3 regions of the Pseudoalteromonas sp. S2893 genome follow, and region 3 is predicted to be linked to each of the others. Evidence: predicted binding sites of a transcription regulator. Region 3 holds the regulator's gene; each other region holds the start of a gene.
The links. The regulator ArgR, encoded in region 3, controls arginine synthesis, uptake and breakdown. The targets are predictions, from matches to a motif close to ANTGAATANNTATTCANT.

Region 1 (6,522 bases), on a different contig from region 3:
TTTAACTGACGTTAATGGGCTTGCACCGGTACCACCATCGTAACCTGAGATAGTAATTAAGTCGGCGTACGCTTTAGCTACGCCTGTGGCAATTGTGCCTACACCCGGCTCAGATACTAACTTCACCGATATCATCGCTTCTGGGTTTACTTGTTTTAAATCGAATATTAGCTGGGCTAAATCTTCAATTGAGTAAATATCGTGATGCGGTGGTGGTGAAATTAATGTTACACCGGGTACCGAATAACGAAGCTTTGCAATATATGGCGTTACTTTTTCGCCTGGTAATTGCCCGCCTTCACCAGGTTTAGCACCCTGCGCCACTTTAATTTGAATTACATCAGCATTACGAAGGTAGTGCGGCGTTACACCAAAACGACCCGAGGCAACTTGTTTAATACGTGAGTTTTTCTCGGTGTTGTAGCGCAACTTATCTTCACCGCCTTCACCTGAATTTGAACACCCGCCTAAGCGGTTCATTGCAATGGCAAGCGCTTCATGCGCCTCAGGCGAAAGTGCACCAATACTCATAGCTGCAGAGTCAAAGCGCTGGTATAAAAATTCAGCCGGCTCAACATCATCAATGCTAATGCCTTTTTCTGGTAATTTAAGCGCTAACATATCGCGCAGCGTTGCAATAGGACGGTTATTAACTAAATCAGCATAGGCTGCGTAGTCTTTATAATCGCCTGAACGTACGGCCTTTTGTAGCGTTTGAATAACATCTGGGTTGTAAGCGTGGTATTCACCACCGTGAACGTATTTTAATAAACCGCCATGGCTCAGTAATTTACGCTTACTAAAAGCAAGTTTATGTAGCTTTTGCTGATCAATATCAAAATCGCTAAAACAGGCGCCTTTAATACGACTTGCCACACCTTTAAAGCACATGTCTACCATAGCATCAGATAGACCAACCGCTTCAAAAAGCATTGAACAACGGTACGATGCAATTGTACTTATGCCCATCTTAGACATAATTTTGTACAAGCCTTTATTAATGGCTTTTCGGTACGAAAGCGTCACTTCGCAGTACGATTTATCAATCACTTTACTGTCGCTCATCGCAACCAGTGACTCGTATGCAAGGTATGGGTAAATTGCGGTGGCACCGAAACCAAGTAATACGGCAAATTGGTGTGCATCGCGTACGCTACCCGTTTCAATAATAATATTAGACTCACAACGTAAGTTATTATCTACTAGACGTTTTTGTACAGCACCTACCGCCATAGCAGCAGGAATTGGTAATTGGGTTTCGCTAAAGTTACGGTCAGATAAAATAAGCATTACACAGCCGGCTGCTGCTTTTTCTTGTGCAGCGTCGCAAATACGTGCAACCGCTTTTTCTAAACCTTCCTCTGCTGTGTATGTAATATCAATTTTACAGTAACTGTAATGCTCGTCATCGGCATTTAGTAGCTGCTGCATGTCTGCATACATTAAAATTGGCGTATCAAACTGTAGGCGCTTAGCGTGGCCTGTAGTTTCATTAAATACATTTTGCTCACTACCAATACACGTTGCCAGTGACATTACGTGGTTTTCACGCAGCGGGTCTATTGGCGGGTTAGTCACTTGTGCAAACTTTTGGCGGAAGTAATCGTACAATGAACGATGCCCTTCGCTAAGTACTGCAAATGGCGTGTCATCACCCATAGAGCCTGTTGCTTCTTGGCCGTTTTCACCCATTACGCGAATAACACTATCGAGCTCTTCGTTAGTGTAACCAAACATTTTTTGGTATTTAACAAGTGTTTCGTCATCAAATGAGCGATTACCCGCATCTTGCTCGGTAAGCTCTTCAAACGGGGTTAAACGTTTAACGTTTTCTTCAAGCCATGACTTATAAGGATGACGCGATTTTAAATCTTGGTCGATTTCGTCTGAGTGCCAAATTTTGCCTAATTTAGTATCAATTACTAACAGCTCACCTGGTCCTACACGGCCTTTTTCGACCACTTCATCTGCAGTGTAATCCCAAATCCCTACCTCAGAGGCAAGTGTAATAAAGCCATCTTGAGTAATAACATAGCGCGCTGGACGCAGGCCATTTCTGTCAAGGTTACAGGCTGCAAAACGCCCATCAGACATAACAATGCCCGCAGGGCCATCCCACGGTTCCATGTGCATAGAGTTAAAGTCGTAAAATGCGCGTAAGTCATCATCCATAGCACGGTTCTTCTGCCATGCAGGTGGCACAAGCATACGCATAGCACGGAATAAATCCATGCCACCTGCTAAAAACAGCTCCAGCATGTTATCTAAGCTTGAAGAGTCAGAGCCGGTTTCGTTTACAAACGGCGCTGCACTTTGTAAATCAGGAATAAGTGGTGATGAAAACTTATACGAACGTGCACGAGCCCATTGGCGGTTACCCTCAATGGTATTAATTTCACCATTATGCGCTAAATACCTAAATGGTTGTGCTAAAGGCCAACGCGGCTGAGTATTAGTAGAAAAACGCTGATGGAATACACAAATAGCGCTGGTCATACGAATATCAGCTAAGTCTAAATAAAAGTTAGGCAAATCTGCAGGCATCATAAGGCCTTTATAGATAGTCACTAACCCCGATAAACTCGCAATATAAAACGACTCATCCTCTGCTAAACGCTTTTCTGCACGGCGACGTGCTACATATAAACGTCGCTCTAAATCTTTAGAGCGCCATCCTTCAGGCGCACTAACAAAAATTTGCTCAAAACCAGGTAATTGCTGTGTAGCAATTGGCCCTAGCATTGAAGGGTCAGTAGGCACTTCACGCCAACCGAGTATTTTAAGTGTTTCTTGTTCTAATTCTTCACATAAAACCTGTTTTGCAGCTTGTGCTAAAACGGGATCTGAATTTAAGAAAACCATGCCTACGGCGTAATTTTTACCTAAGTGCCAATTATGCTCACTCGCAATAGCACGGAAAAAACTGTCAGGTTTTTGTAGTAATAAACCACAGCCGTCACCTGTTTTACCATCGGCAGAAATACCACCGCGGTGCTGCATGCGATCAAGTCCAGTAATAGCTGTACGAATAAGCCGATGACTAGCTTGACCATTTACTTGGGCTATTAAGCCAAAGCCACAATTATCTTTTTCTAATGTTGAGTCGTATAACATAGACCCCTCCCTTGCTGCACTGTTAACGTGAATGAACTGCTCGACGATTTGCTAACAGACGCACAAAACTAGCCTCTATAGTAAATAGAGTCAATATTATTTTGAATACATATTCACATTCTTGAATATTTCTCACTTCAAGGCAAGATTTCTTTTTTACCCACAAATTTTAACAATTAACGCTTATTTGCGCGTTATTTTTTCATGACACTGGTGTCAATTTTAACATTTTGTAAAAACAAAGGCGCCAAAGCAATACCCTTTACGTAAACGTAAAGCACCAAACCAATGAATAAATATTCACTAATTTCTAACGGGTTCAGTTAACATTTAGATAGTTTAATGCGTTTTAAATAAATTAGAGGCTTAGGATCGCGCTTTTTTAGCGTTCATTAGTATAGTTATTAATTGTGGTGTCGTTTTTAGTGCAGATGTAGTGAATTTTTATTTATTACCAATTCGCTTGATTGAGCGAACTATTTTGAGGCTGGAAAAACGTGTTGATAGCTAGGAAAAACTCGCTACTTGGTTGTTCTAAAAAGAATTCTTTAACGCAAATAGCGACACGTTTAGCCCCGTAAAATGATTACGTCTTATTGCGCATTGATATAAAACTCATATTTTAATTAAAATTCGCGCTTATATTAAGTAGCTTTGTTGCTTACTTATCCTGACTAGGTGCACCTAAACGAGGAGCAAGTGCTGAGTTTGCTAACTATTGAGCACAGATTAATGGTTATAATTACCCACTGATGGGCTGTTCAAGAGATTAAGACGTAATAAAGTTATATAGGCACAAAAAAGCCACGTAAAACGTGGCTTTAATAATCTAGCAAAGTAGCAATTACTCTGCGTCAGCTTCTTTATACTTAGCTGCAGTTTCAGTGATCAGTGGCTGTAATTCACCACGTTGAAACATTTCAATGATAATGTCACATCCACCTACTAATTCGCCCTCAACCCAAAGCTGTGGGAAAGTAGGCCAATTTGCGTATGCTGGTAACTCAGCGCGAATATCTGGATTAAGTAAAATATCAACATAGGCAAATGGTTCGCCACATGACATTAGAGCTTGTGACGCTTGTGAAGAAAAACCACAATTTGGTAATTTAGGCGACCCTTTCATGTAAAGGATAATTGGGTTTTCTGAAATCTGCTGTTTAATTTTATCAATGGTTTCCATCTACAACCTCAAAATGACGATAGCTTGATATACCTAGGGCTTGAAAATAAATCATTGTGGCCACAGATATATAACTTAAAATGGGCAAATAAAGCCGCAATTGAAATAGTCTTTAGCAATAGCATTGCTGTTTGCTTAAACTTGAGTAAAATACTCAACAATTATAGTAACACTATATTTTCGTTTGGTATAGGTAAGTGGTCTGTTCTATCAGGCATTACGTACTATCAAGCGAGTTATCAACCAAAAGAAGATGGAGATAAAAAAATGGCATTTGAACTACCGTCACTACCATATGCAATTGATGCACTTGAGCCTCATATTTCACAAGAAACTCTTGAGTATCACCACGGTAAGCACCACAACACTTACGTTGTTAAATTAAACGGTTTAATTCCAGGTACTGAATTTGAAAACAAATCTTTAGAAGAGATTGTTTGTTCTTCTGAAGGTGGCGTATTTAACAACGCTGCACAAATTTGGAACCACACTTTCTACTGGAACTGTCTATCTCCAAATGGCGGCGGCGAGCCAACAGGTGCTATCGCTGACGCTATTAACGCTAAATGGGGCTCTTTTGACGCGTTTAAAGATGCATTAAACGACAAAGCGGTTAATAACTTTGGTTCTAGCTGGACATGGTTAGTTAAACTAGCTGACGGTTCATTAGATATCGTAAACACGTCTAACGCAGCAACGCCGCTTACAGACGAAGGTGTTACACCAATCCTAACTGTGGATTTATGGGAACACGCTTACTACATTGATTACCGTAACGTTCGTCCTGATTACCTTAAAGGTTTTTGGGCGCTTGTTAACTGGGAATTCGCGAACGCTAACTTCGCTTAATTAGCTATTATACGCTGATTTAAAAAGACGCCTCGGCGTCTTTTTTTATGCCTTTATAAAATTAAAACCGCCTTTATACGCGCTAAATTGCTAATTTAGCCACATGATCTTTTTTCACTTAAATTTTTAATTTTATTGCACAAAAATACCAATCTCTGACTAAACTTTAAAAAGTAAGCACCTTTTTAAAGCGGGTTTCGGAGGTTATTATGACTATTTTTGAGCACTACCAAGCACGATACGAAGCAGCACAAGAAGAAGAATACAGCATTAGCGAATTTCTAGAAATTTGTAAAAATGACAAATCAGCTTATGCCAGCGCCCCTGAGCGTTTACTTATGGCAATAGGCGAGCCGCAAATGGTTGATACTGCAACCGATGCACGTTTAAGCCGGTTATTTTCTAATAGAGTGGTTGCACGCTACCCTGCCTTTGCAGACTTTTACGGCATGGAAGATGCCATAGAACAAATTGTCTCCTATCTAAAGCATGCGGCTCAAGGCCTAGAAGAATGCAAACAAGTCCTTTATTTACTCGGCCCAGTTGGGGGAGGTAAATCTTCAATTGCAGAAAAACTAAAATATTTAATGCAGCAAGTGCCTATCTATTCAATTAAAGGCTCTCCGGTAAACGATCACCCGCTCAGTTTGTTTGACCCAGTAGAAGATGCCAACGTTCTCGAAAAAGAATACGGTATTAAACCACGTTATTTAAAAACGATTATGTCGCCATGGGCAGGTAAACGGTTAAAAGAATTTAACGGCGATATTAGCCAATTTAGAGTCGTCAAACGCTACCCCTCTATTTTAAATCAAATAGGTATAGCCAAAACCGAGCCCGGTGATGAAAACAATCAAGATATTTCAGCATTAGTGGGCAAAGTAGATATTCGCCAGCTTGAGCATTTTGCACAAAACGACCCCGATGCCTACGCTTACTCAGGCTCTTTATGTTTAGCCAACCAAGGTTTAATGGAATTTGTAGAAATGTTTAAAGCCCCTATCAAGGTGCTGCATCCACTCCTTACCGCAACGCAAGAGGGTAACTACAACGGTACCGAAGGTATTAGCGCTCTGCCGTTTAACGGCATGATTTTAGCCCACTCAAATGAGTCAGAATGGCAAACATTCAAAAATAATAAAAACAATGAAGCGTTTTTAGATCGTGTTTATATTGTAAAGGTCCCTTATTGCCTGCGCGTGACCGAAGAAATAAAAATCTACGACAAACTTATTCAACATAGTGAACTTGCCAGTGCACCGTGTGCACCAGGTACGCTTAAAGCGTTAGCGCAATTTACTACCTTATCTCGATTAAAAGAGCCTGAAAACTCTAGTATTTACTCAAAAATGCGAGTCTATGATGGTGAAACCCTA
Region 2 (6,522 bases), on a different contig from region 3:
AACCATTGGCGATTACTCAATTGAACTGTGTGGCGGTACGCACGTAGAGCGCGCGGGAGATATTGGCTTATTTAAAATTGTATCTGAAAGCGGTATTGCTGCAGGCGTGCGCCGTATTGAAGCAGTAACAGGCGCAGATGCAGTGGCGTATGTAAGCGAGCAAGAAAAACAGCTAAACGATGTAGCGGCGCTGGTAAAAGGTGATAGCGCATCGGTACTTGAAAAAGTAACTGCGCTTCTTGAAAAGTCTAAAGGCCTTGAAAAGCAAATTGCACAGCTTAACGATAAGCTAGCCAGTGCAGCGGGTGCGTCTTTACTTGATTCGATTGTTGAAATTAATGGCGTTAAGCTACTAGTGGCAAACGTTGAAGGAACTGAGTCTAAAGCGCTTCGTGGCATGGTTGACGACCTTAAAAACAAGATTGGCTCAGGTGTTATTGCACTGGGTGTTGCCAGCGGCGAAAAAGTAAGCCTAATTGCCGGTGTAACGAAAGATTTAACCGGTAAAGTTAAAGCCGGTGAGCTTGTAAACCACATGGCAGGCCAAGTAGGCGGTAAAGGGGGCGGTCGTCCTGATATGGCACAAGCGGGTGGTTCACAGCCTGAAAACCTAAACGCCGCGCTTGAAAGCGTGACAGCCTGGGTAAGTGAGAAAGTTTAAGCTTACGTGGCACTTATTGTCCAAAAGTTTGGCGGCACTTCGGTTGGCTCTATTGAGCGAATAGAAGCGGTCGCCGACCTTGTTGTTAAAACTAAGCAGCAAGGTCATCAAGTGGTTGTGGTTCTTTCGGCCATGTCGGGAGAAACCAACCGCTTAATTAACCTCGCCAAGCAAATAGATACTCGCCCGAGTAGCCGAGAATTAGACGTACTTATTAGCACTGGAGAACAGGTTTCTGTTTCGCTCCTTGCTATGGCTATTATAAAACGTGGCCATTCGGCTGTAAGCCTACTAGCCGATCAGGTTAATATTCAAACCGATAACATGTTTGGTAAAGCCCGTATTGAAGAGGTTGCTGCGACGCGTTTAAAGCATGAGCTTGAGCATAATCGGATTGCGATTATTGCCGGTTTTCAGGGGCGCGATGTAGAGGGCAATATTACAACCCTTGGGCGCGGCGGCACCGATACCTCTGCGGTAGAAATAGCCGCGGCAATAAAAGCCGATGAATGTCAGATCTATACCGACGTTGATGGCGTATACACTACTGATCCTCGTGTAGAACCAAACGCACAGCGAATGCGCCATGTAACGTTTGCCGAAATGCTAGAGCTGGCAAGTTTAGGCGCAAAAGTATTGCATATTCGTGCTGTTGAGTCGGCTGGTAATCATAAAATGCCGCTAAGGGTGCTTTCGAGTTTTGAGCCCGATGAAGGAACGCTAATAAGTTTTGAGGAGAGCGATATGCCAACTAAGGTTGTGTCGGGGATTGCGTTTAATCGTGACGAATGCTTGATAAAGGTACATGGCGTACCATACTGTGTTCATTCTCTTACAAAAATTTTGAAACTTTTTGCAGAAAATGGCATCGAAATAGATATGATTAGTCAAGTTAATCATAACTTTGAAAAAATAGACTATGCTTTTACTGTGCATTCAAATGACTATTTGCAAGCACACGATTTACTAACTCAACAACAGGTAAATCTGCAGGCTGATAGCATTTCTAGTGATACAACAGTTGCAAAAGTGTCGGCTGTTGGCATAGGAATGAAGTCTCACAGTGGTGTAGCGCATCAATTTTTTGATGCATTGGCGCAAGAAGGTATACACATAGTTTTAGTATCGACGTCTGAAATCAAGGTATCGGTTTTAATTGACGAGAAGTATTTAGAACTAGCAGTAAGAGCGTTACACTCAGAATTTTTAACAGAAAATGGATAGTTTGGGAGTTTTTACTTACTTTTCAATCAATTTTTCATTAAAATGGTCAAGCGGAATCTTATAATTTATTGGAACATGGGAGCAAGAGAATGCTAATACTAACTCGTAGAGTAGGTGAAACCCTAATGATTGGTGACGAAGTAACTGTTACTGTATTAGGTGTTAAAGGAAATCAAGTTCGAATTGGTGTTAACGCACCTAAAGACGTTTCAGTGCATCGTGAAGAGATTTACATGCGTATACAAGCTGAAAAGTCTAACCCTAATCCGGGCAATGCTTAATCAACAGTTATACTTAGCTGAGTAATGCACTTAGCTATACCAAAAGCCACTCATTGAGTGGCTTTTTTGTTTATAAAATAGCGCATTTCATCGGTTAATACACTGCTAGAAATATATTGCATACCTTTATTATGGTGCACTAAGTAGCCGTGGTTAGTTTTAATAATATGGGTTATTTCTGCCCACTTAAATGTATGGCTTTTATAGTGGTTTTCGGTGCTAATAGCGTCATCGGTAAACGAAAGAGTAACCGTTGAGCCCGAAGCACGACTAAACATTTGGCGCGCAACCCACCAAGGCCTGCGGTAATAAAAGGCAACGCATTCTAATACACCCAGCATTATTAAAAATGTACCTAGGTAATGATCGTCCATAGCGTAAATACTAATTAAACCTAAGCACACCAGTAATGCCAGCAAAAAATACTTTGGTTTGGCTGCTTTACTATAAGAGTGGGACTCGTCAAAGCATTCGTAGTAGTAGGGTTTATCGAGTGTGTAAGTGGTGGTCAGTGCCATAATTGCTAATAAGTAATAGTTTTCGCTATTTTAACAAGCTAGCGTAAAAATCACACCCGTTAATGTAGACTATGCATTTTAAGAGTTAGAATCCGCTTTTTATTCGCGCACAAAAAAACGGCTTATTAAAAGCCGTTTTTTACGTTACCAAACAGATTAACAGTTAGTTTCTTCTGCGTTAACGCCTTCTTTTACATTTTCACATGCATCTTCAACAGAGTTTTGCACGTCAGTTACTGCTTCATCAATACGCTCACCTGCTTCTTCTGCGTGGTTGTCTTCACAACCCATCATAAAGAAACCTGCAAATACGGCGATTAGTGCTGCTTTTAAAGTTGTTGAGTTCATAATGTAATTCCTTGTATATGTTGATTGTTTAGTGTTTTAAGTATGTTAGTAGCTACCTAGGCGATTTACCGCGCAGCGCACCTGAAACTAAAGAAATCACTAAAAGTACTAAAAAGATAAAGAATATAATTTTTGCTATACCAGCTGCGGCACCTGCGATACCACCAAAACCTAACACTGCAGCGATTAAAGCAATAACTAAAAATGTAATTGTCCAGCGTAACATTGTTTTCTCCTTGGTTATCAAATTCGTTCGAAAGTAATAATGCTAGTTGCGTGCCAGAGTTTAATTTTATTAATTTTCAATATGTTATGGTTTTTTGAGCGAGGGTTATAAATTTAGGATTGGTAAGTTTTACGTTTAACGATGTAACTTATTCACACTATTGTAAAGAGAGTAAAAAAATAAATATTTTTTGTGCGCTTCTTTATTAATCTTGGTAAGACCAATTTACATTTTAGCGCAAAATGATTTTTTACTTGCCGTTTAACTTACTATTTTTTATGGTTTTTAAGTTTTTTTGGGTTTAACCATATAACCTTTGCCTATAACGGTTATTTTTATCATCTATATCTAAGCTAATTTAACCCAGTATTAGCTATGTTAACTATTGTGGCTGTATGTTAGTTTAATTTTAATTGGTTTTACCAATTGACAGGTGGTAGACAAAGTTAAAAGTTTTGTTATCATTCGGTGAATAATTATTTAAATAAAGCGGTTTTTTATATCGCTATATAGTGCAGGGGGAGAAAAATGGATATAGGAGCTGTACTCACAACCGCAGGTAGCTTGATGCTTACGGGCATGGTGGGCGTGTTTGTATTTCTTTCAATATTGATTGGTGCTGTGTCACTCATGTCTAACTTGGTTGCTCGTTTTGACGAGGCTGAAGTTGCAATACCGGTTAAATCACCATCTTTAAAATCTCAAGGTGTGCCAAACGAGCACATCGCTGCTATTAGTGCTGCCATTGCTCAGTACAAATCAAATAATAAATAAGAGGCACACATGGCTAAATTAAAATTAACAGAACTTGTTTTACGCGATGCTCATCAGTCTTTACTTGCAACCCGTATGCGCTTAGATGACATGCTCCCTATTGCTAACAAACTTGATGATGCCGGTTATTGGTCTATTGAGTCGTGGGGCGGCGCTACGTTTGACTCGTGTATTCGTTATTTAGGTGAAGATCCGTGGGAGCGTATTCGTGCCCTTAAAAAAGCAATGCCGAATACTAAACAGCAAATGCTATTGCGCGGGCAAAATTTATTGGGTTACCGCCACTATGCCGATGACGTGGTAGAAAAGTTTGTAGAGCGTGCCCACAAAAATGGTGTAGATGTATTTCGTATTTTTGACGCCATGAACGATGTACGTAACTTAGAAACGGCAATTAAAGCGGCTGTAAAAGTAGGAGCACACGCGCAAGGTACTATTTCTTATACTGTAAGCCCAGTGCATACCCTAGATATGTGGTTAACCCTTGCAAAACAGCTAGAGGATTTAGGTTGTCACTCTATTTGTATTAAAGATATGGCAGGCTTATTAAAACCATACGATGCAGAGCAACTTATTAAAGGGCTAAAAGAAACCGTTTCTATCCCTATTGCTATGCAGTGCCATGCAACCACAGGTTTAAGTACAGCTACATATCAAAAAGCCATTGATGCAGGCATTGATATGCTTGATACCGCAATTTCTTCAATGAGTATGACTTACGGTCATTCAGCTACAGAAACCATTGTAGCAATTGTTGAAGGAACGCCCCGCGATACCGAATTAGATTTAAACCAGCTAGAAGAAATAGCGGCTTACTTTAGAGATGTACGTAAAAAGTACGCTGCCTTTGAGGGGAGCCTTAAAGGTGTTGATGGCCGTATTTTACTCGCGCAAGTACCTGGCGGCATGTTAACCAACATGGAAAATCAACTGAAAGAGCAAGGCGCAGCAGATAAGCTAAATGAAGTATTACTTGAGATCCCACGCGTGCGTGAAGATTTAGGTTTTATCCCGCTAGTTACTCCAACATCGCAAATTGTAGGCACACAAGCAGTACTAAATGTGCTTACGGGAGAGCGTTATAAAACAATTACCAAAGAAACCGCCGGTGTTTTAAAAGGCGAGTATGGTTTAACACCAGCACCTATGAATAAAGAGCTGCAAGAGCGAGTGCTTGATGGCAGTGAGGTTATTACGTGTCGTCCTGCAGATAATATAGCCCCAGAGCTTGCCACGCTTGAAGCAGAGCTGCAAAAAGAAGCGCAAGAGCAAGGCTTAACACTTGCTGATGAGCAAATAGATGATGTGCTTACCTATGCATTATTCCCACAGGTTGGCCTTAAATTTATTAAAAACCGTAATAACCCAGATGCCTTTGAAGCAGTGCCAAGTGCTGATGATGCAAACGCTAAGCCTGCAGCAAATCCTGCAAGTAACAAAGGTGTTAGCGCTGAGCAATACAGCGTTAAAGTTGACGGTAAAGTTTACGATGTAGTGGTTGCGCAAGGTGGCGAGCTTAAAGAGGTAACGCTAAAAGATTCAGAGCACTTACCACAATCAGCATCGGTTGCATCAGGTGAAACACTGAATGCGCCACTGGCAGGTAATATTTTTAAGGTAAAAGTAAAAGCAGGCCAAGCCGTAAACGAAGGCGATGTGGTTGTTATTATGGAAGCGATGAAAATGGAAACTGAGGTTCGTGCAATGCACTCAGGTACTGTGGCTGAGGTCTTAGTGTCTGAAGGTGATGCTGTGACAACGGGCGATGCAATTATAGCGATGGCGTAGGAGTAGCTTTAATGGAAGGTCTTTTAAACCTTTGGCATGCTACCGGCATTGCTAACTTTACGTTTCCTAGCTTAATAATGGTTGCGGTAGGGTGTTTGTTGTTGTTTTTAGCCATTGCTAAAAACTTTGAACCCCTATTACTGCTGCCGATTGGCTTTGGCGCAATACTGACTAATATTCCGGTTGCTGGGCTTTCTGACCCAGGTGGTTTGCTTTATTACGTGTATTACGTAGGTATTGATACGGGGATCTTCCCTTTATTAATTTTTATGGGAGTAGGGGCGCTGACTGATTTTAGTGCGCTTATTGCCAACCCGCGTATGTTATTACTGGGTGCAGCCGCGCAGTTTGGTATTTTTGCCACCTTGTTTGGGGCAATTTTATTAAACTATGTACCTGGCTTTGAATTTAGCTTACAAGATGCCTCAGCCATTGCCATTATTGGTGGTGCCGATGGCCCTACAGCCATATTTTTAGCGTCTAAGCTTGCCCCTGATTTACTAGGTGCCATTGCGGTTGCTGCTTATTCTTACATGGCGTTAGTGCCAATTATTCAGCCGCCTATTATGCGCGCATTAACTACACCTGATGAGCGTGCTATTAAAATGCCAGAGCTGCGCAAAGTATCTAAAAAAGAGAAAATAGTATTTCCTTTAATGGTACTGAGCTTAACCGCTATGTTTTTACCAGCGGCTATTCCCT
Region 3 (6,522 bases):
ATAGTGCTTTCTCGTGGCTCAATTGTGGCAGCCCTTGCGCTCATAAGCATGGAAACCATGGCCGACTATGCAACGGTAAGTTACTTTGCAGTGAGCACTTTAACCACCGCAGTGTACGATACATGGTTTGGTTATTACTCACTCACGGCTGCAGCGAAAATATCGGGCGTTATGCTGTTACTGCTGTTTTTAGCTTTAATGGCGGAGCGCTTTAGTCGGCGTAACCAAGCCGTGTTTGAGCGTCAATCAGGTGTTAATAGCGAGTCGTTGTATAAACTTAAAGGTAAACATGCATGGCTGGCTACGTCATTTTGCAGTGTTATTTTGCTCATTGCTTTTATTATACCTATGTTGGTATTGCTAAATTATGCATTAACTTACTTTGATAAAGCGTGGAACACGGCATTTTTTAGTTACGCGTGGCAAAGTTTAAAAGTAGCTATTACTGTAAGCGTAATCAGCATAGTACTCGCTACACTCATCGTTTTTTATCAGCGTGTGGCAAAGCAAGGCTATTCTTTAATACCTGGTCGCTTAGCGAGCACCGGCTATGCACTGCCAGGTACGGTACTGGCTATTGCTGTGTTATTACCGCTTAGCGCATTAGAAAACTCAATAAATACAGCCCTTGAGAGCTACAACCTAGATATAGGTTTATTACTAACCGGCAGCATTGTCACTATTATACTGGCTTACTTAGTGCGCTTTTATGCCATTGCGCACGGTGCTATAGAATCGAGCTTTGTACGTATTAGTCCATCACTGGATATGGCTAGCCAATCTATGGGTAAAAGCCAAGGGCAAACACTGCGCTTAGTGCACCTTCCTTTATTACGTAGAGGTCTTTTAACAGCTGCATTGCTTGTATTTATTGAGTGTATGAAAGAGCTGCCAGCCGCATTACTATTAAGGCCTTTTGACTTTGAAAGTTTAGCCACACATGTATTTCAATATGTGAGCGATGAGCAGCTTGAGCTTGCTTCTATTTCCGCTTTATTTATTGTTTTGGTTGGGTTGATCCCCTTGTATTTTATTAATCGTTCTATGGAGCAACGCAGTTAAATGAGCCGTTTAAATTTACAAGGTGTGGGTTATCACTACAGTGGCACGCACGTGCTACACAATTTAGATTTAACGGTGGGTCAAGACGAAATTGTGTGTTTGCTCGGGGCCAGCGGCTGCGGTAAAACAACCACCTTAAAAGCAATTGCTGGCCTTATTGAAATAAATGAAGGTAGCGTATTTATAGATGGCAAATGTGTAAGCGATAAGCATACATTTGTATCACCAGAGCATCGTAATATAGGGATGATGTTTCAAGATTATGCCTTGTTTCCGCACCTCAGTGTGGCCGATAATATTGCGTTTGGGCTGGGTAAAATAAGCAAAGTTCAAAAACAGCAACGGGTAGAGGAAATGCTAGAGCTAGTGCATTTAACAGGGTGTGCAAAACGCTACCCTCATCAGCTCTCGGGCGGCCAGCAGCAACGCGTGGCTATTGCGCGGGCTTTGGCTTATAAGCCTAGTTTATTGCTTCTTGATGAGCCTTTTTCGAACATAGATACACAAGTACGTTTTGAGTTAATTGCTGATATTAGGCGCATTATTAAAGCGCAGCAGGTTTCTGCGGTATTTGTTAGCCACTCAAAAGAAGAAGCCTTTGCGTTTTCAGACACGCTAGCCATTATGCACCAAGGAAAAATAGCCCAACAAGGTACACCAGAGCAGCTTTTTGCCGTGCCAAAGACAAAGGAGGTTGCAGAGTTTCTGGGTCAGGGCATATACTTAGTCGCAGAAGTGTTAACGGCAACTGAATACGCAACGCCTTTTGGTGTCGTGCAATCGCAGCATGAGCATACGCACAGTGCAATAAAAGGGCAGGTGTATATTCGTCCACACCATATTGAGCTTGCGCAAAATACGCAGGCCGATAACCCTCAATGTGTGAGCATTTTAAGCCGTCGGTTTATAGGCTCGGCTTATGTTTTCACTGTTGTAATTGCAGAGCAAGAGATTGAAGTTGCCGCACAATATGGCCAGTCATTTGAAATAAATGAGCAGGTTATAATAAAAATAAAACCTCACACGGTGAATTTTTTCGAATCATAACAAATGTGTTATTCGCTGTGTTTTATAAAGCTAAGGAATAACAATGGCGCAAGCGCAATCTGGGATTTGTGCTGAAGCAAACTTACACGGTTTGCATTTATTTTTTAATGTATTTGATGGTCAAGACGAGTCATTGCGTGCAAAGCTTAAGCGCGTAAGCGCAATTGAAGAAGAGTTTAGTGATCAGTTCTCCGAAGCCATGCTTTCGTGCATGGTGGCTATAGGCGCGCAATATTGGCCGCATATACTACCTGAATATATCCCAAGCGAGCTGCAAAGCTTTCCTAATATAAATCACAGTGATTTTGTTATGCGCGTACAGCCATGTGATTTATTCATACAAATTCGCTCAGACCGAGAAGATGTTAATCACCTTTTTGCATTGCAAATATTAAAGTTGTTTTCGCCCGATGTAGAGCTGGTTGAACAAATTCGCAATTTTAGGTTTTTAGATGGGCGAGACTTTAACGGCTTTATTTATGCAGGCGACACCCCACATGGACGCCAAAAACGAATCACGGCACTGGTTAATAACCCCGAGAGCTTTGAACACCAAGGCAGCTATATTCATGTACAGCGTTATAAGCATGACCTGAGTGTATGGCAGCATTTATCACTAAGCGAGCAAGAGCACATTATGGGGCGCACACGTTTAGATAACACCTTAATTGAGCCTAAGGTAGATACGAGCCACGCGACTAGAAGTGAGCTCAAAGATGAGAGCGGCCAAGCAATACTGCTTAACCAAAGCATGCCGTATGGCGATGTTTACGAGCAAGGCATGCTAAGTATTACATGCTCAGCATCGGGGAATGCGTTTGAAAAGGTACTTAACAGCCGCATAGGAAAAGGGGAGTGTTACGACCACTGGCTTGATTTTACTCAAGCCGATATGGGCTCAGCGTTTTTTGCGCCGTCAGTTAGTTTTTTAAAACAGCTTTAAACCGTATCAAATAAAATACGTACGCGCTCTAGTGTAATGTCTATTTCAGATATTTTTGCTGGCGCAATAAAAATAGTGTCATCTCCGGCAATTGTGCCCAATACACCATCAGCTTTGCCTAGTGAGTCTAATAAGCGGGCAATTAACTGCGCAGCGCCTGGGCTGGTGGTTATAATAATCATCATTTCGTTATGCATAATATCAATAACAAGCTGGCGTAGTGGGCTTTTAGCAGTCGGTACGCCCATTTCTGCGGGTAGGCAATAAACCATTTCTTGTTTAGCATTACGGGTACGCACAGCGCCAAACTTGCTAAGCATGCGCGACACCTTACTTTGGCTTATATTGTCAAAGCCTTGCTCTTTTAATGCTTCGACTATTTCGCCTTGCGAGCCAAAGTTCTCTTCTTTTAAAAGTGCTTTAAACGCTTTTACCAGCGCTTCTTGTTTGTCTTGTGGTTGCATAGTCTTTATTCATTTTTGTTATTTATAATGCAAATTCTACACAAAAATGAATAATTATGCAGCAGTTGTTTAGTTAACTTGCCAGTTTGCTGCGATAAACCAACAAAGTTTACAACTATGGTCGAAAATATACCTGAAATAAGCAGGATAAATTTGTTTTTAGTCGCTAATTTCATTATCTTAAGAGCCACAAATATTTCCTACCTCAAATTACGGAGAATTCCAATGAAAGTTGCTGTATTAGGTGCTGCAGGCGGTATCGGTCAAGCGTTGTCTTTATTATTAAAAACAGGCTTACCAGCTGGTTCTGAATTATCACTTTACGATGTTGCACCAGTTGTACCAGGTGTTGCGGTTGACCTATCTCACATCCCTACAGATGTTAAAGTGGCAGGTTTTGGCGCAGACGATTTAAATAAAGCGCTTGAAGGGTGTGATATCGTACTTATCCCAGCGGGTATGCCACGTAAACCAGGTATGGATCGTGCGGATTTATTTAACGTAAACGCAGGTATCATCAAAACATTAGCAGAAGGCATTGTAGCTAGCTGTCCTAAGGCGTTAGTGGGTGTTATCACTAACCCAGTAAACGGCACTGTACCAATTGTTGCTGAAGTATTCAAAAAAGCAGGTACTTACGATGCTAAGCGCGTATTTGGTATCACTACGCTTGACGTAATTCGTTCAGAAGCATTTGTTGCTGAGCTTAAAGGCGTAGACGTAGCAACCGTTAAAGTACCAGTAATTGGTGGCCACTCTGGCACAACCATTCTGCCTCTACTTTCTCAAGTTGAAGGCGTAAGCTTCACTGAAGAAGAAGTAGCTTCACTTACTCCACGTATCCAAAATGCAGGTACTGAAGTAGTAAATGCTAAAGCGGGCGGTGGTTCAGCTACATTATCTATGGGTGCTGCTGCAGCACGTTTTTGTATGTCTTTAGTTAAAGGCCTACAAGGTGAAGACGTAGTAGATTACGCATACGTTGCTGTTGAAAATGGCGATGCAGAGTACTTTGCTCACCCAGTACGTTTAGGCACAAACGGCGTAGAAGAAATTCTTTCTTACGGCGAGCTAAGCGCATTTGAAGAAAAAGCTAAAAACGACATGCTTGAAACTCTGAAAAAAGACATCAAAGAAGGTGTTGATTTCATGGCGTAATAGCCAAGTTATGCACAAAAAAGCCTGCTTATGCAGGCTTTTTTATTGCTCGAAAATTATGGCCCTTAAATACTAATTAAGGGAGGCTGCAAAGTTAGTGATCTCGCTCTACAGCTATACGCGCTAAGCTTATTAACGCTTGCTTGTACTGCGACTCTGCTAAAAAGTCTAAACAGGCAATGGCCTTGTCTGCTTCTTGCTGCGCCTTTTGCATTGTAAATTCAAGTGCGTTGGTTTGTTTAAGTGCCGTTAAAATAGCCTCAAGGTTATCCATACCATTGCAATGCTCAATGGCATCACGAATAAGGGCTCTTTGCTGATCACTGCCGTGCTTCATCGCATATATTAGCGGTAAGGTTGGCTTACCTTCTGCTAAATCATCACCAATATTTTTACCTAATTGGTCAGCGTCTGCGTTGTAATCAAGCACGTCATCAACTAACTGAAAAGCAGTACCTAAGTGCATACCATATAAATTAAGCGCATCTAACACACTGTTATCTTGCTCGGTAATAATAGCCGCAAGCCCTGTAGCGGCTTCAAATAATTTAGCCGTTTTAGAGTAAATAACCTGCATGTAACTTGCTTCGGTGGTATTAGGGTCGTTGCAATTCATAAGTTGCAATACTTCGCCCTCAGCAATCACGTTGGTGGCATCAGCAAGCACTTGCATAATTTGCATTTTGCCCAGCCCCACCATAAGTTGAAACGAGCGGGTGTAAATAAAATCCCCAACCAGCACGCTGGCAGCATTACCAAACTCGGCATTTGCAGTTGGTGTACCACGGCGCAGGTTAGATTCATCAACAACATCATCATGTAATAGTGTTGCAGTATGAATAAATTCAACAATCGTTGCCAAAGTAATGTGATCTTTACCTTGGTAACCCAAAGCTCTTGCTGCCAATATTGCCAGCATCGGGCGTACGCGTTTGCCGCCGCTGTTAACGATGTACAAACCAAGTTGATTGACTAACGCCACATCTGAGCGCATTTGCGCGTGTATAAGTTGATTGACGTCATTCATATCGCTTTCGATTAACGCCTGGATAGCTTTTATATCCATTGATCTCCGAGCCAATTTTTATGTGTGAACGGCGCCGATTGTACAACAAAAAAAGCACTAGCTCGATATTTTGTGACGATTCATTAAAAAAACCGAGTTAAAAACCTTAATTAGCGCTTAATTAGGGTATTTAATTGTATATTTCACACTCAAAGCGCGACTATTTATTGCGCAGTCAATGGGTTCTGGAGTAGGCATAGCGACACGTAAATTTATTTTGTCTTTGCACTAAAAAGCGCTTGGCAACAGGGCAATTTAATATAAAATGGGGGAAATATTGAATTGCTCTCAATGCAGCTACTTTTTATTCATTTTAATTACAAAATAGGCTTGCTAGTTTTTATGCATTAGCGTAAACTTCGCGCCCTATCGAAGAATATTTTAGTTGCGTCGATTTGAGGGCGCACAGACGGAGTTAATTATGTACGCGGTTTTCCAAAGTGGTGGTAAACAGCATCGTGTGACTGAAGGTCAAACGATTCGTCTTGAAAAATTAGACGTTGAAACTGGTGCAGCAGTTGAATTTGATTCAGTACTTTTAGTTGCTGATGGTGAGAAAATCGAGATCGGTGTACCGTTCGTAAACGGTGGTAAAGTAACAGCTGAGGTTGTTTCACATGGTCGCGGTGAGAAGATTAAGGTTGTTAAATTTAGACGCCGTAAGCATTCTCGTAAGCAAATGGGCCATCGTCAATGGTTCACTGAAGTTAAAATCACTGGCATTAGCGCTTAATTAGAGGTACTTAGAAATGGCACATAAAAAAGCAGCTGGTAGTACTCGT

Region 1: a site for ArgR is predicted at 3,215-3,232, ahead of gltB (glutamate synthase large subunit). Genes of this name have one in related genera too.
Region 2: a site for ArgR is predicted at 3,726-3,743, ahead of CWC04_RS00110 (OadG family protein). Genes of this name have one in related genera too.

The regions. Positions count from the first base shown of each region.
Region 1 is NZ_PNCY01000011.1:140,196-146,717, forward strand. Features, by position in the region: gene gltB (glutamate synthase large subunit) at 1-3,114, opposite strand, end outside; gene CWC04_RS07255 (Grx4 family monothiol glutaredoxin) at 3,959-4,297, opposite strand; gene CWC04_RS07260 (Fe-Mn family superoxide dismutase) at 4,565-5,146, shown strand; gene CWC04_RS07265 (PrkA family serine protein kinase) at 5,356-6,522, shown strand, end outside.
Region 2 is NZ_PNCY01000001.1:16,480-23,001, forward strand. Features, by position in the region: gene alaS (alanine--tRNA ligase) at 1-661, shown strand, start outside; gene CWC04_RS00085 (aspartate kinase) at 668-1,885, shown strand; gene csrA (carbon storage regulator CsrA) at 1,975-2,166, shown strand; gene CWC04_RS00095 (YcxB family protein) at 2,217-2,684, opposite strand; gene CWC04_RS00100 (hypothetical protein) at 2,841-3,032, opposite strand; gene CWC04_RS00105 (DUF1328 domain-containing protein) at 3,085-3,258, opposite strand; gene CWC04_RS00110 (OadG family protein) at 3,787-4,032, shown strand; gene oadA (sodium-extruding oxaloacetate decarboxylase subunit alpha) at 4,042-5,820, shown strand; gene CWC04_RS00120 (sodium ion-translocating decarboxylase subunit beta) at 5,832-6,522, shown strand, end outside.
Region 3 is NZ_PNCY01000010.1:206,194-212,715, reverse strand. Features, by position in the region: gene CWC04_RS06590 (ABC transporter permease) at 1-1,062, shown strand, start outside; gene CWC04_RS06585 (ABC transporter ATP-binding protein) at 1,063-2,109, shown strand; gene CWC04_RS06580 (Dyp-type peroxidase) at 2,153-3,052, shown strand; gene argR (transcriptional regulator ArgR) at 3,049-3,516, opposite strand; gene mdh (malate dehydrogenase) at 3,742-4,674, shown strand; gene ispB (octaprenyl diphosphate synthase) at 4,769-5,740, opposite strand; gene rplU (50S ribosomal protein L21) at 6,162-6,473, shown strand; gene rpmA (50S ribosomal protein L27) at 6,490-6,522, shown strand, end outside.